DNA from 4 places in the Sporosarcina sp. E16_3 genome. Region 4 is predicted to be linked to each of the others. Evidence: riboswitches for the same ligand, from Rfam matches in the RefSeq annotation. Region 4 holds a riboswitch; each other region holds the start of a gene.

Region 1 (3,071 bases), on a different contig from region 4:
TAGCAATACTTATTAATATATCAGCTACACCATCCCCAGTAAAATCACCTAAGAATAAGGAAGGATTATAGCCAACATTTTCCCGCAGCGGGATACTTGTTGACACACCTGTTCTTCCATCCTTAACATGAAGGGTTATATTTTGTGTAAATGGACTATCTGGAGTCTTTATTCCAGTTAAATAGACATAATCACTTACTCCATCTCCGGTAACATCTCCCTGAGCAAACGCAACAATACTGGGTTGACTCCTACTAGCTGGTGAGTTATAAATATTCATAACGTTCCCCTTTTCATTATGCCTTTATTTATATCTATCCTATGGTTTAACGGAATGTTTGCTACAAGTTGTATAACATTTCACATGTGTTGATTAACCAAAACCAACCAGTAAGTAACTTAATCCTCCCTTGGCCACTACTTGTATGGTTGCGCTTTTGGATTGCTTTGGATTGAATGACTTCTATTACAATTACCGAGATATCTGGATGTGTAGGGATGCGAATTTGTCGCATCCCTACACACTTTTTTCCGTTAATCGTATGGTGGTCCTTCATCCGTCGCTCTCCAAATGTATAAGTTCAAGTAGTGCTGAAGTTTTTTGGGACGAAAGAATAGCTGACTTCCTACCTGGAGAAAAGCCGCCAAAAATGCAATTTTGGCGCCTGATGCTTTCTCTATGGTTTTTTCTTTTTTATTTTAAAGTAGTGTCACCTTCTATAAGGCATCACATGATTAGATGTATACTCTTTGTTAAAAGTCAGTAAGAAGCACATTATATAACGTGTATGAGTGCCCGAAATTGCATATTCGGGCACTTACACTCTCAATAGAATGTCATCTACTCTTTACTTTCAAAACAACCGCATTTTTCACTTGATCATTGTAGGAACGCGACAGGCAACTATTCGCAACAGTATTACTGAAAAGAGTGTTGCTAGAAGTGACGTAGTCACTTCTAGCAATACCTGCCCCACAGTAAAAATGTCATAAATAGTTAGCCGCAAGCGAGCAGGAAATGGTCCAGTGAAAATGGAGGATATCAAGCCCTCCTCACCAGTATGTTATGTGAGAAAATGGTTAATTGGCAGACGTAATAACACTTTAAAGAATATAAATTTCCCATTAAATTCAGAACTTTTTTTGAACTCAGCACCTTTCACTTGCAATTGCTTTAGAATAGGGGTAAAGTTTGTCTAATTAGAAATTCACTTATTTCAAAATTTTTGAAGTAAGGATAGAGGCGCAAAGACCATCAGTACACAATCAGAGGATAATGAGATCCTATGACAATTGTGGAAAGGGGAATTTGCCGAAGTGGAGAGAATCTCATTTTCTTGAAGCTGGTTCTGTGTTGAATAAACACAGGATTGTCATATAGGAAACTATATGGAGGGCTATCTTATGCAAAGAAATAATTTATTATTTCTACTGCAACAACGAGCCCTCGTTGTTGCTTTTTTGCGTTAATTCACTAACTGCCCTTCTTCCTCTATTTTTTTAAAATAAATTATAGGATGTGGAGAAATAATGAATTTCGGACAAGTATTAACTGCAATGGTGACTCCTTTTGATGAAAATGGTGAAATTGATTTTCAAGCTACAAAAAACTTAATTAATTATTTAATTGCTAATGGAACAGATGGCTTAGTGGTATCTGGTACAACAGGAGAGTCTCCGACGTTAACGGATGATGAAAAATTGAATTTATTCAAGTTTACAGTCGAAGTTGTGAATGGGAGAGTTCCAGTAATTGCTGGTACAGGCTCGAACAACACGAAAGGATCAATTGAGCTAACAATACTTGCAGAAGATGTAGGTGTCGATGGTATTATGCTTGTTGCCCCATACTATAACAACCCATGCCAAGAAGGATTATATCAACACTTTAAGACAATTGCGGAGGTCACATCTTTACCAATTATACTTTATAATGTTCCCGGACGCAGTGTTGTCAACATATCTGTTGAAACAGTCATTCGCCTTTCAAAAATCCCAAATATCGTTTCTATTAAAGAAGCAAGCGGTAATTTAGATACGATGGCCGAAATTATTACTGATACACCTGAAGATTTTTCAGTGTATAGCGGTGATGATGGTTTAACGATTCCAGTTTTATCGATCGGTGGAGCTGGTGTCATTTCTGTAGCATCCCATGTTTTAGGGAATGAAATGCAAACGATGATTGGACATTTCAAAAGTGGCAACGTCCAAGAGGCAGCTAGGGATCATCGCAGACTACTGCCAATAATGAAAGCACTTTTTGCTGCCCCAAATCCATCACCTGTAAAAGCAGCTTTGATTTTAAAAGGAATCCCTGTCGGTGGTGTCCGCCTACCTATGATTCCTTTAAACGATGAACAACTAAGTTCTCTGCAACAAGCACTAAATATCCATGAAAAAGTAACTATTTAAAAAGGTTGTGAAAAGTTCCAGGTTCTAAATCAATTCACAAATCAATAAGAACCTGGCCCCATCACTTTTTATCCTTGTCTAGGATCCCTTATTTTAAAGTTAACTGGATTAATACTTGCTGATTGTATTTCTGCATTATACAAATGGGCATTTCAGCTAGTTTAAGTGGGAACTTTTCACATCTATCAGTAACCATCACTGTCAAAAAAAACAAATGAAGGCACAGAGATTCAATAGAGAACCTCTGCGCCTTCATTTGTTATTTAATGTCCCTTTGCATGCTAGCTTTCATATCGGATATTTACTTCGAAAGCTTATGTTCTTGGATAAAACCTTTTAAAATTCCGCTTAAATTAGGGCTACCCACTTCATCTAAATCATAATGTACACGCGTATATGGTTTATTAATAGAAATGATTCGAGATAAATCCATCGGTGTTCCAATGATCACGGCATCACAGTCGGCATTATTGATGGTTTCTTCAAGATCTTTCAATTGCTGTTCGCCATACCCCATTGCTGGAAGAACGTTTTGAATATGTTGATATTTGTTAAACGTTTCAATTAATGAACCTACTGCAAATGGACGTGGGTCAATCATTTCCTTCGCACCTAAGCGCTCAGCCGCAACTGTACCCGCACCAATTTTCATCTCT
Region 2 (3,071 bases), on a different contig from region 4:
TTAAAACATCTGTCCAAGGATTAATACCTTTTTCGTCAAGCATGTCCAGATCCACTAGGTGATTTCCAACTTCATCGGATGGATAGCTAAGCATTAAAACCACTTTTTTAACGCCTTTTGCAATACCGCGAAGGCAGATTGCAAAACGATTACGACTTAAAATAGGGAATATTACCCCAACAGTTTCTTCTCCAAACTTTGAGCTAACGTCTTTAGCAATATGATCAATCGTTGCATAATTACCTTGAGCTCGAGCAACAATGGATTCTGTTATAGAAACAATATCTTTATCATTAAATGCAAAGCCTTCAATTTCGGAAGCTTTTAACACACTTTCTACGACAATATCCTCAATATTATCTCCACGATTTATTATTGGGCAACGGAGACCCCTTGCAACTGTTCCAACTATTCTTTCCAATGGAATCGCTCCTTAGTATTACAAAGTATATTTACATTATCTAACTGTCTACCTGTACTATACAACGTATTAGTGGTATAAGTAAAATTAATATAACGAATGGTAGGTATAAGGAGTGGTTATATGGTGAGTAAATTAGATTTATATAAAATTTTTTGTAAGGTAGGAAAAAGTGAAAGTTTTTCCAAGGCAGCAAAAGATCTTTATATGACACAACCAGCCGTTAGTCAGGCAATCATGCAATTGGAAAGGGAATTAGATACCCGTCTTTTTATTAGAACACCTAAAGGAGTTTCTTTAACAAATGAAGGCAGTCTTTTATTTGAGTATGCTAATTCGGCCATTAATTTAATTCATGTCGGAGAAGAAAAGATTTTAGAGTTTAAGAATTTAACGACAGGTGAATTAAAGATAGGCGTAGGGGATACCATTTCTAGGTACTTTTTACTTCCCTATTTAGAAGCTTTTCATAATAGATACCCGAATATCAAATTTAATATCGTTAATGGTACAACATTGGAACTTTGTACGATTTTAAAATCAGGAGGGGTGGATATTGCTGTTTGTAACTTCCCGATTGATGATCCTACATTAGAACTAAGGCCGTGTATTGATATCCAGGATACGTTTGTTTACGGGGAGAGATTTAAGAAAATCTTAGCTAAACCGTTAAGCCTTCATGAATTAGTAAAACTGCCATTAATTTTTCTAGAATCAAAATCAAATTCCAGAAGGTATGTGGAGGATTTTATGATATCTAAAGGTATAAAGATTTCACCGGAATTTGAATTAGGTTCACATGATTTATTATTGGAGTTTGCTAAAATAAATTTAGGGATAGCATGTGTGACTAGAGAATTTTCCAAAGAGTACTTAACTAAAGGATTATTGCATGAAGTACAACTGATTGAAGAAATACCTAAGAGAAGTATAGGCGTATGCTTTTTAAAAAGTGTACCACTATCACGAGCTTCAACAAAGTTTGTAGAAATCGTAGAAAACAAAAATAATTAGTTCTTCTGTTTATTGCCAATTAATAAATTACTAGGCTGTTATATAACAAAGTCAGCCACTTGTTAGACCGGTTGACAGATAGAATATATTCTTGTAGAGTATGTATCATAATTGAATACAACCTCACTTTTTATAGGTGAGGTAGAGGCGCGTTATTTAACAGTCCTTAGAGGAGCTTGAGAAGCTACGATTCTAGGGAGAAGGAAATATCGCCGAAGTTTGTACTATTTCTCTGTATTACTTACTGGGTCTGCAGTTAAGAACTGTAGGACTGTCTCAATAAACGTTCCGGTTTATTGAGGTGTGCTATCTCATTATGGAAGGAAGAGGATTTAGGGCAACTATACATATTGTGATCTGAGATTATATCAGGTCTTTTTTTGTACAGGTTGGCCTTTTTAGTATATAAAGATACTTGGAAATCTAAACAAAAAGGGGGATTTTGTTCATGAAGAAAAAGTTATCATTACTACTAGCACTGTCTTTTTCAGCAATTATGCTATTAGCGGGATGCGGGGCAAGTAGTTCCGGGAGCAAAGGTTCATCGGAAGAAAAAGAAACGCTTACAGTAGGTTTGGAAGCTGGGTATCCCCCATTTAATTGGACGCAAATGGGTGATGCCAATGGTGGTGTGAAAATCGATGGCAATGCAGAATATGCAGGTGGCTACGATGTTGAAATTGCGAAAAAGATTGCGGATGGCTTAGGGATGGAATTAGTGGTTGTGAAAACGGAGTGGGATGGTCTTGTACCCGCATTAGTATCTGGTAAAATCGATGCGATTTTTGCAGGGATGTCACCGACAAAAGAGCGCAAACAGACCATTGACTTCTCTAATAACTATTACACGTCAAACTTTGTAATGATTGTCAAAAAAGGTGGATCGTATGAAGGGGCTACTTCCATCCAAGACTTCTCTGGAGCAAAAATAACTGGTCAGTTAAATACATCTCACTATGGGGTAATCGATCAAATTAAAGACGTGAAAAAACAACCCGCATCAGATAACTTTCCTGCAATGCGTGTTGCCCTGGAATCAGGCGTGATTGATGGATATGTATCTGAACGTCCAGAAGGAATTAGTGCTACTTCAGCAAATGATAAGTTTGCAATGGTCGAGTTTACAGATGGGTTTGAAGCGGATGAAGAAGAAACGGCAGTGGCAGCCGGACTGAAAAAAGGCAGTGAATTAACAGACAAGATTAATGATATCTTAGCAGATATTTCAGAGGAAGAACGTCAAAGTATTATGGATGCCGCTATTAAAAATCAGCCAGCGGCTAAATAAGGGTGAAGTGGTACCGGCTGCATTTATTTGCAGTCGGTTTTATGTATGAACTAGGGGGAAAAGTATGAGCTTTGAGTGGATGTTATCATTAATTATTAATAACTGGCCGATGTTCCTTCGTGGAGCAGGAATGACACTCTTAATTTCCATAATTGGTACTATATTAGGTGGAGTTATTGGTTTAGTAGCAGGGGTTATTCGTACGATACCCGCGCCAGAACGACGGGTAAAAAGGATCTTTTTAAAAATAGTTAACGTAATTCTAACTATGTACATAGAATTTTTCCGTGGAACGCCAATGATTGTACAAGCTATGGTCATTTATTATGGTTCTGCTTTAGCTTTTGG
Region 3 (3,071 bases), on a different contig from region 4:
TAATCAAAATGGGAAAACAAGCGATGGAGGAACAAGTTTTTTATAATCCTTCTCATTTATCCCAAAATCTATTTGATGGTAGTCCGCTGTCCTCTTTCTTTGGCAGGGCCCTCATTGCGTACTCGCAAGCGGATTGTGCCATGTTTAACGCAGGGATCTTTTTAGGTAGCCTAGATAAAGGTTGGGTGACAAAAGAGGATTTACACTCACTTCTACCTCATCCAATCAATTTATGTCTTATTACACTGGATGGATCAGAATTAAAAGATGTTTATGAGCTGTCGTTAACGAAAGAGTGGCCGCAAATTGAAATCAAAGGGCTTGGTTTCCGAGGAACTATAATGGGTGCAATGATTCACGAAAGACTGTATAAAAATAGATATGGTCAGCTTTTTGCGGGGAATAGGGAAGTTGTAGCAGGTGAAAAATACACACTTGCAACACTGGATATGTTCACGTTCGGTTTTTTCTTCCCATCGCTTAAACATGCAGAAATTGAGTACTTTATGCCCGAGTTAATCAGGGATATTGTTGGTTGGTACGGAACTATACTATTCAAAGAATGAACGACTTCCTCCTTGCATAATGTATAGCAGGAGGGAGTCGTTTTGAGATTTAATGGCCAGGTCACTAGAAAGTCTAGGAAAAAGAAACGTAAACTGTTACCCCTTCTTATTCCTGCGTTTATTATCGCGATTGCCCTTTTTATATATTTTATCAATGCGAGGCTTACTCCGATTTATGTTGACTATGCAGAGGTACAAACACAAAGAATCGCATCTCATGTTATCAACAAAGCCATCAATTCACGGACTGTCAATGTCCTTGACGTCAATGATATTATCGTGAATGTCCCGAATGATTCTAAGGGAATGATTAAATTCAACACAGAAATAATCAACAGAGCATCAGCAGAGATACATGGTCTTGTCGAGGCCCACCTTCAACAGGCTGAATCGGGAAATCTAGCAATATTACCAACAGAAGAGATCGAATTTGACCCGCAAGCGATGGAAAGTGGCGAGGGAGTTGTCTTTTTTGTCCCTCTTGCTCAAGCGGCAAATATTCCATTACTAGGGAACTTGGGGCCGAAAATACCGATTCGTTTCCATGTCATAGGTCAAGTTCAGTCGACAATAGATACAAAAATAAGTGAATTTGGTATTAACAATGCTCTTGTTGAAGTGAATATACTATTGACAGTAAATGTCCAAATCATTGTCCCGCTTGCAACAAAGCAAAGTGTAGTGACACAAAGAATACCAGTAGCTATGGGTCTTATCCAATCAACTGTGCCACAAATCTATACGACTGGTAGTGGGAATCCGCCATCAGTTGAAGTTCCTGCCCCTCCCGTGAAAGAGGAATGACAAGGGACTTGAAAATGCTGTGGATAACTGATAGGCTAGTAAAGGATTGAAATATCGATTGGGTAGAGGCTGCATTGCTTATTAGTCACACACGCGAGATTGACACCGATGACCGTGTGTAAAAGGAAGCTTTGCCGAAGTTTGGTAGGATTGTCAGGATCTATCAAACTGGGGTTATTCCGAATAGGGATAACACTGTCATACATCTTTGAACATGTATGATGAGCTACAAGTCGTGAGTTAGATAAGCAGTATTAGTTATCCAACAAACGAAACGTAGATAAAGCCGGCTCCTGATGCACTCTGCTGAGTGTAGTTAGTAGCCGTATTTTTATTCCCCCTATACAGGGCCTCAACCCGACTAAATGGAGGAATAGTAGATGATAGGAACATGGGTATCAATTTTACCACCACTAATCGCAATTATTATGGTGTTTGCAACTAAGCGAGTGCTGTTGTCGCTCGGAACAGGAATAGTCTCAGGCGCATTACTCACGGCGTCATTCGGACCTGTCGAATCGCTGAAGAACTTATGGGAATCGGTCAAGGCTACATTTTGGGATGGTGGACTTAATACAGGAAATATTTATATTATCCTTTTCATTCTTCTATTAGGAGTTATCACTGCATTTGTTAGTTTGTCTGGGGGAAGCCGGGCATTTGCAGAATGGGCAGTGCGTCATATCAAAACAAAACGCGGTGCAAAATTACTCACGGTGTTTCTCGGTATTGCTATTTTCGTGGATGATTATTTTAATGCATTGGCAGTGGGGCAAATTGCTCGGCCGATTACAGATCAGCATCGCGTTTCCAGAGCGAAATTGGCTTATTTAATTGACTCCACGTCAGCACCGATTTGTGTCATTTCTCCTATCTCCAGTTGGGGCGCTTTTTTAATCGGGCAACTTGCACTAATATTTGGCGGCGCTGCAGCAATTAGCTATTCGCCACTATCTGCCTTTGTCATGATGGCGCCTATGAATTTTTACGTTATCGCAACACTTGCAATGGTATTTTTCCTTGCATGGACGAATTTCGATCTATTCGAAATGAAAAAACATGAACAGCGTGCGACAGAAACAGGTCAATTGTTTGATCCTGATAAAGTTATTCCAGGTCAGCTGAAAGAGGAATTCCCTGTACATGCACATGGTCGCGTTCGGGATTTGGTCGCACCAATCGTTACACTAGTTGCAGTGACATTTGCAGTGATGGTTTGGACAGGTTATAAAGCGGGCGGATCAATGAACGTTTTGTCGATTTTTGAAAATACGAATGTCTCTCTTGCATTACTATCTGGTGGGATTTTCGCCACGCTGATAGCGGTAGTATTATATATGCAACAGATGAAAAATAATGAAACGGCAAGCTATTCTCTTATTGGCAGTGCCTTTACAAATGGATTGAAAGCAATGATGCCACCTGTACTGATTCTTATTTTTGCGTGGTCATTATCTTTCTTGATTGGAAAACTGGAAACAGGTCTATATTTATCAGAGCTTGTACTGAAATCAAATATACCGGTTTCATTCCTGCCAGTCATCATGTTTATCCTTGCTGGTATTATGGCCTTCTCAACAGGAAGCTCATGGGGATCGTTTGGTATTCTTATGCCGATTGCAGGAACCATAATGATTGACGCGGCACCAGAAATGTTACTACCTGCGCTTGCAGCAGTTCTTGCAGGAGCGGTTTTCGGTG
Region 4 (3,071 bases):
TCTGTAGACAATGGCTGGATGTGTGTTCAAGTCTTTTTCGTCCGTCAAGGAAAGCTAATTGAACGGGATGTATCGCTATTCCCCGTTTATCAAGAACCGGAAGAAGAACTGCTGACGTTCATCGGACAGTTTTACGGCAAGTCTCAACATTTAATCCCTAAAGAAATCCTGTTACCTCAAGGGATTGACAGTGAAATCGTCCGTCAGCTTCTGGATGTACCTGTATTCATTCCACAGCGCGGTAAAAAGAAAGATCTTGTCCATCTTGCCATCAAAAATGCCGAGATTTCATTGAAAGAAAAGTTTCAACTAATTGAACGACAAGAACTCCGTACAATTGGTGCGTGTGAAGAACTTGGTAAGGCGATGAATATCACCATACCGTTCCGTATTGAAGCATTTGATAACTCGCATATGTATGGTTCAGATGCGGTCTCTGCGATGGTGTCGTTCCTTGATGGGAAACCGAACCGTAAAGATTACCGAAAGTATAAAACGATGACAGCGGCAGCACATGACGACTATGCCGCAATGCGTGAAGTTGTAAGACGGCGTTATATCCGTGTGCTCAGGGATGATTTGCCACTACCTGATCTTATCGTGATAGACGGTGGCAAAGGCCATATGGAAGCAGCAAGGGAAATCATTGAAGATGAGCTAAACTTGTCAATTCCAATTGCCGGACTTGCGAAAGACGATAAACACCAGACGGCGCAACTCCTTTATGGCAATCCGATTGAAATGATTCCGTTAAAAAGAACAAGTGAAGCGTTTTACTTGTTACAAAGAATTCAAGACGAAGTGCACAGGTTTGCGATCACATTCCATAGGCAACGGCGCGAAACGAATTCATTGACGTCAGCACTTGATGGATTACCGGGCGTAGGACCGAAGCGGAAAACGATGTTGCTTAGACATTTTGAGTCTATGAAAAAGATTCGTGAAGCATCCGTTGAAGAGTTGCAACAAGCGGGCTTGTCGTTGGCGGTTGCGAAATCAGTGGAAACGTATTTCCGTGAAGAGGCATTGCGAGAAGAGAAGTAATGTGATAGAGTGAACGCACTGCGTTTTTTCACTTATAATTTCATATGTAGTGAAGATAGAGGTGCGGGTACCAATAGTAGATCTCCGGAAGGCGGCAGCCTGATGAACGAGATTGAAAGGAGTATTCGCCGAAGCGGACCAATCGGCTGTCACGATTGTCCTGCTGGATTTCCATTGAATAAATGGAAGTCTGTCAGGTATAAAAATACCTGGAGAGCTATCTGAACGGGGCGTCTCTTAGGCGATAGCTCCAATCGGACCGGCTCTCATACTTATGAGGGCCGTTTTGCGTTCAGGGGGAAATTGGAGGAAAAATCATGGTACGAATTGTAATGAAATTCGGCGGCACATCAGTTGCAAACCCCGAAAGGATTGCACGCGCCGCAAAGCTTGTTCAAGGTGAAGTAAATCGGGGGAATCAAGTGGCGGTTATCGTTTCTGCAATGGGGAAAACAACGGACGATCTTCTAAAGCTCGCCGTAGAAGTTAATCCGAAAGCGGGCCGCCGTGAACTTGATATGCTACTTGCGACAGGTGAGCAAGTAACGGCATCCCTTCTAGCGATGGCAATTGCAGCACAAGGTTTGGAAGCTCGCTCATACACAGGGTGGCAAGCGGGCGTCACGACAGAATCAGTCCACGGAAATGCGCGAATCGAGCAAGTCCATGCGGATAAAATAGTGACAACGCTTGAATCGGGTGCTGTTGCAGTGATTACCGGTTTTCAAGGTGCTGACAGCTCGGGTGAGTTGACGACACTTGGTCGTGGGGGATCTGATACAAGTGCTGTCGCAATTGCAATTGCGATTGATGCAGCAATCTGTGATATTTACACAGATGTTGAAGGGGTATTTACGACGGATCCAAGATTAATTCGACAAGCCAAAAAGCTTGAGGAAATATCATATGATGAAATGCTTGAAATCGCGAATCTAGGCGCAGGGGTACTTCACCCAAGAGCGGTTGAGTTTGCCAAGAACCATCAAATGCCGCTTCGGGTCAGACCTGCGCATATGGAAGGTGAAGGAACGATTATCAAGGAGGAAATTGATTTGGAAAACAATTTAATTGTTCGGGGCATCGCCTTTGAAAGAGATATTATTCGGATTACAGTTATGTATGACGTTCCATACAATGGCTCGCTTGCGAATATATTCACTGCACTTGCGAATCACCATGTTAACGTCGATATTATCGTCCAGACAATTATGGAAGGCGTACAGCCGTCTGTTTCATTTTCTATCAAGAAAGAAGATTTCGCAGAAGCGATTAACGTTTTGGAAACAGAAAAAGACGCCCTTGGTTACAGTAGAGCTGATTTTGAAGTGGGTCTTTCGAAAGTTTCAATCGTCGGAAGTGGAATGGTATCCAACCCAGGAGTTGCTGCGCAAATGTTTGAGATACTTCGTGGCGCATCGGTTCCTGTGAAAATGGTCAGTACATCTGAAATCAAGGTATCCGTTGTTATTCCTGAATCGGATGTGGAAATAGCGGTAGCGGCGCTTCATAATCAATTCGGATTGGATGCAAATTGAAATGATTTATAGAAAAAGAAGATGCACCCGATTAGGGATGCATCTTCTTTTTCATTCCTCGACTTTCGTTTTCAAATCCCATTTCACTTGGAAGTGTATGAGACCATCCTTCGCGTTCGATTCTCCGTAGCACTCAGTGAGTAATCCACTAAATTTCTGGTACTGTTGTGCAATGAAACCGGCTTCAAGTTGGCAAGATCTGTTGTGGGTATTTGTATCGAAATCATTTTTTAACGAATAAAAAGCCTCATCTTTCGACGTCTTTTCGAGATGAAGAGGCCCCCATCCAGCTTCTTGAAAGAATTCGGGAAGTTCATCAATACCGAAAATCGGGAATTTTCGAGCCACTTCTTTTCCGGCCCAATAGAGGATATCGTCTTCATTTTTACCGAGGATACTTGGCAACACGTGATCTCGCAAAATTTCATAGCCAAAACGGGTCGGTGAATCATATGTAGTATTTTTCAATCGAATAAGCAACCCTTTCGGTTA

What was found. A riboswitch is a leader RNA that binds a small molecule or an ion and turns the genes downstream of it on or off. The one in region 4 is predicted to bind lysine.
Region 1: another riboswitch for lysine. It lies ahead of dapA (4-hydroxy-tetrahydrodipicolinate synthase); the one in region 4 lies ahead of I2483_RS07010 (aspartate kinase).
Region 2: another riboswitch for lysine. It lies ahead of I2483_RS08845 (transporter substrate-binding domain-containing protein); the one in region 4 lies ahead of I2483_RS07010 (aspartate kinase).
Region 3: another riboswitch for lysine. It lies ahead of I2483_RS11015 (Na+/H+ antiporter NhaC family protein); the one in region 4 lies ahead of I2483_RS07010 (aspartate kinase).

What each region holds. Positions count from the first base shown of each region.
Region 1 covers NZ_JADPRX010000010.1:38,789-41,859, reverse strand. The annotation lists gene I2483_RS08350 (VCBS repeat-containing protein) at 1-280, opposite strand, end outside; gene I2483_RS08345 (hypothetical protein) at 342-557, opposite strand; lysine riboswitch at 1,231-1,408, shown strand; gene dapA (4-hydroxy-tetrahydrodipicolinate synthase) at 1,531-2,415, shown strand; gene I2483_RS08335 (cyclic 2,3-diphosphoglycerate synthase) at 2,717-3,071, opposite strand, start outside.
Region 2 covers NZ_JADPRX010000011.1:44,667-47,737, reverse strand. The annotation lists gene I2483_RS08855 (coenzyme F420-0:L-glutamate ligase) at 1-421, opposite strand, end outside; gene I2483_RS08850 (LysR family transcriptional regulator) at 545-1,435, shown strand; lysine riboswitch at 1,570-1,752, shown strand; gene I2483_RS08845 (transporter substrate-binding domain-containing protein) at 1,884-2,723, shown strand; gene I2483_RS08840 (amino acid ABC transporter permease) at 2,788-3,071, shown strand, end outside.
Region 3 covers NZ_JADPRX010000016.1:46,415-49,485, reverse strand. The annotation lists gene I2483_RS11025 (bifunctional metallophosphatase/5'-nucleotidase) at 1-566, shown strand, start outside; gene yunB (sporulation protein YunB) at 609-1,370, shown strand; lysine riboswitch at 1,426-1,607, shown strand; gene I2483_RS11015 (Na+/H+ antiporter NhaC family protein) at 1,751-3,071, shown strand, end outside.
Region 4 covers NZ_JADPRX010000007.1:97,747-100,817, reverse strand. The annotation lists gene uvrC (excinuclease ABC subunit UvrC) at 1-1,044, shown strand, start outside; lysine riboswitch at 1,093-1,272, shown strand; gene I2483_RS07010 (aspartate kinase) at 1,362-2,579, shown strand; gene I2483_RS07005 (YslB family protein) at 2,631-3,047, opposite strand.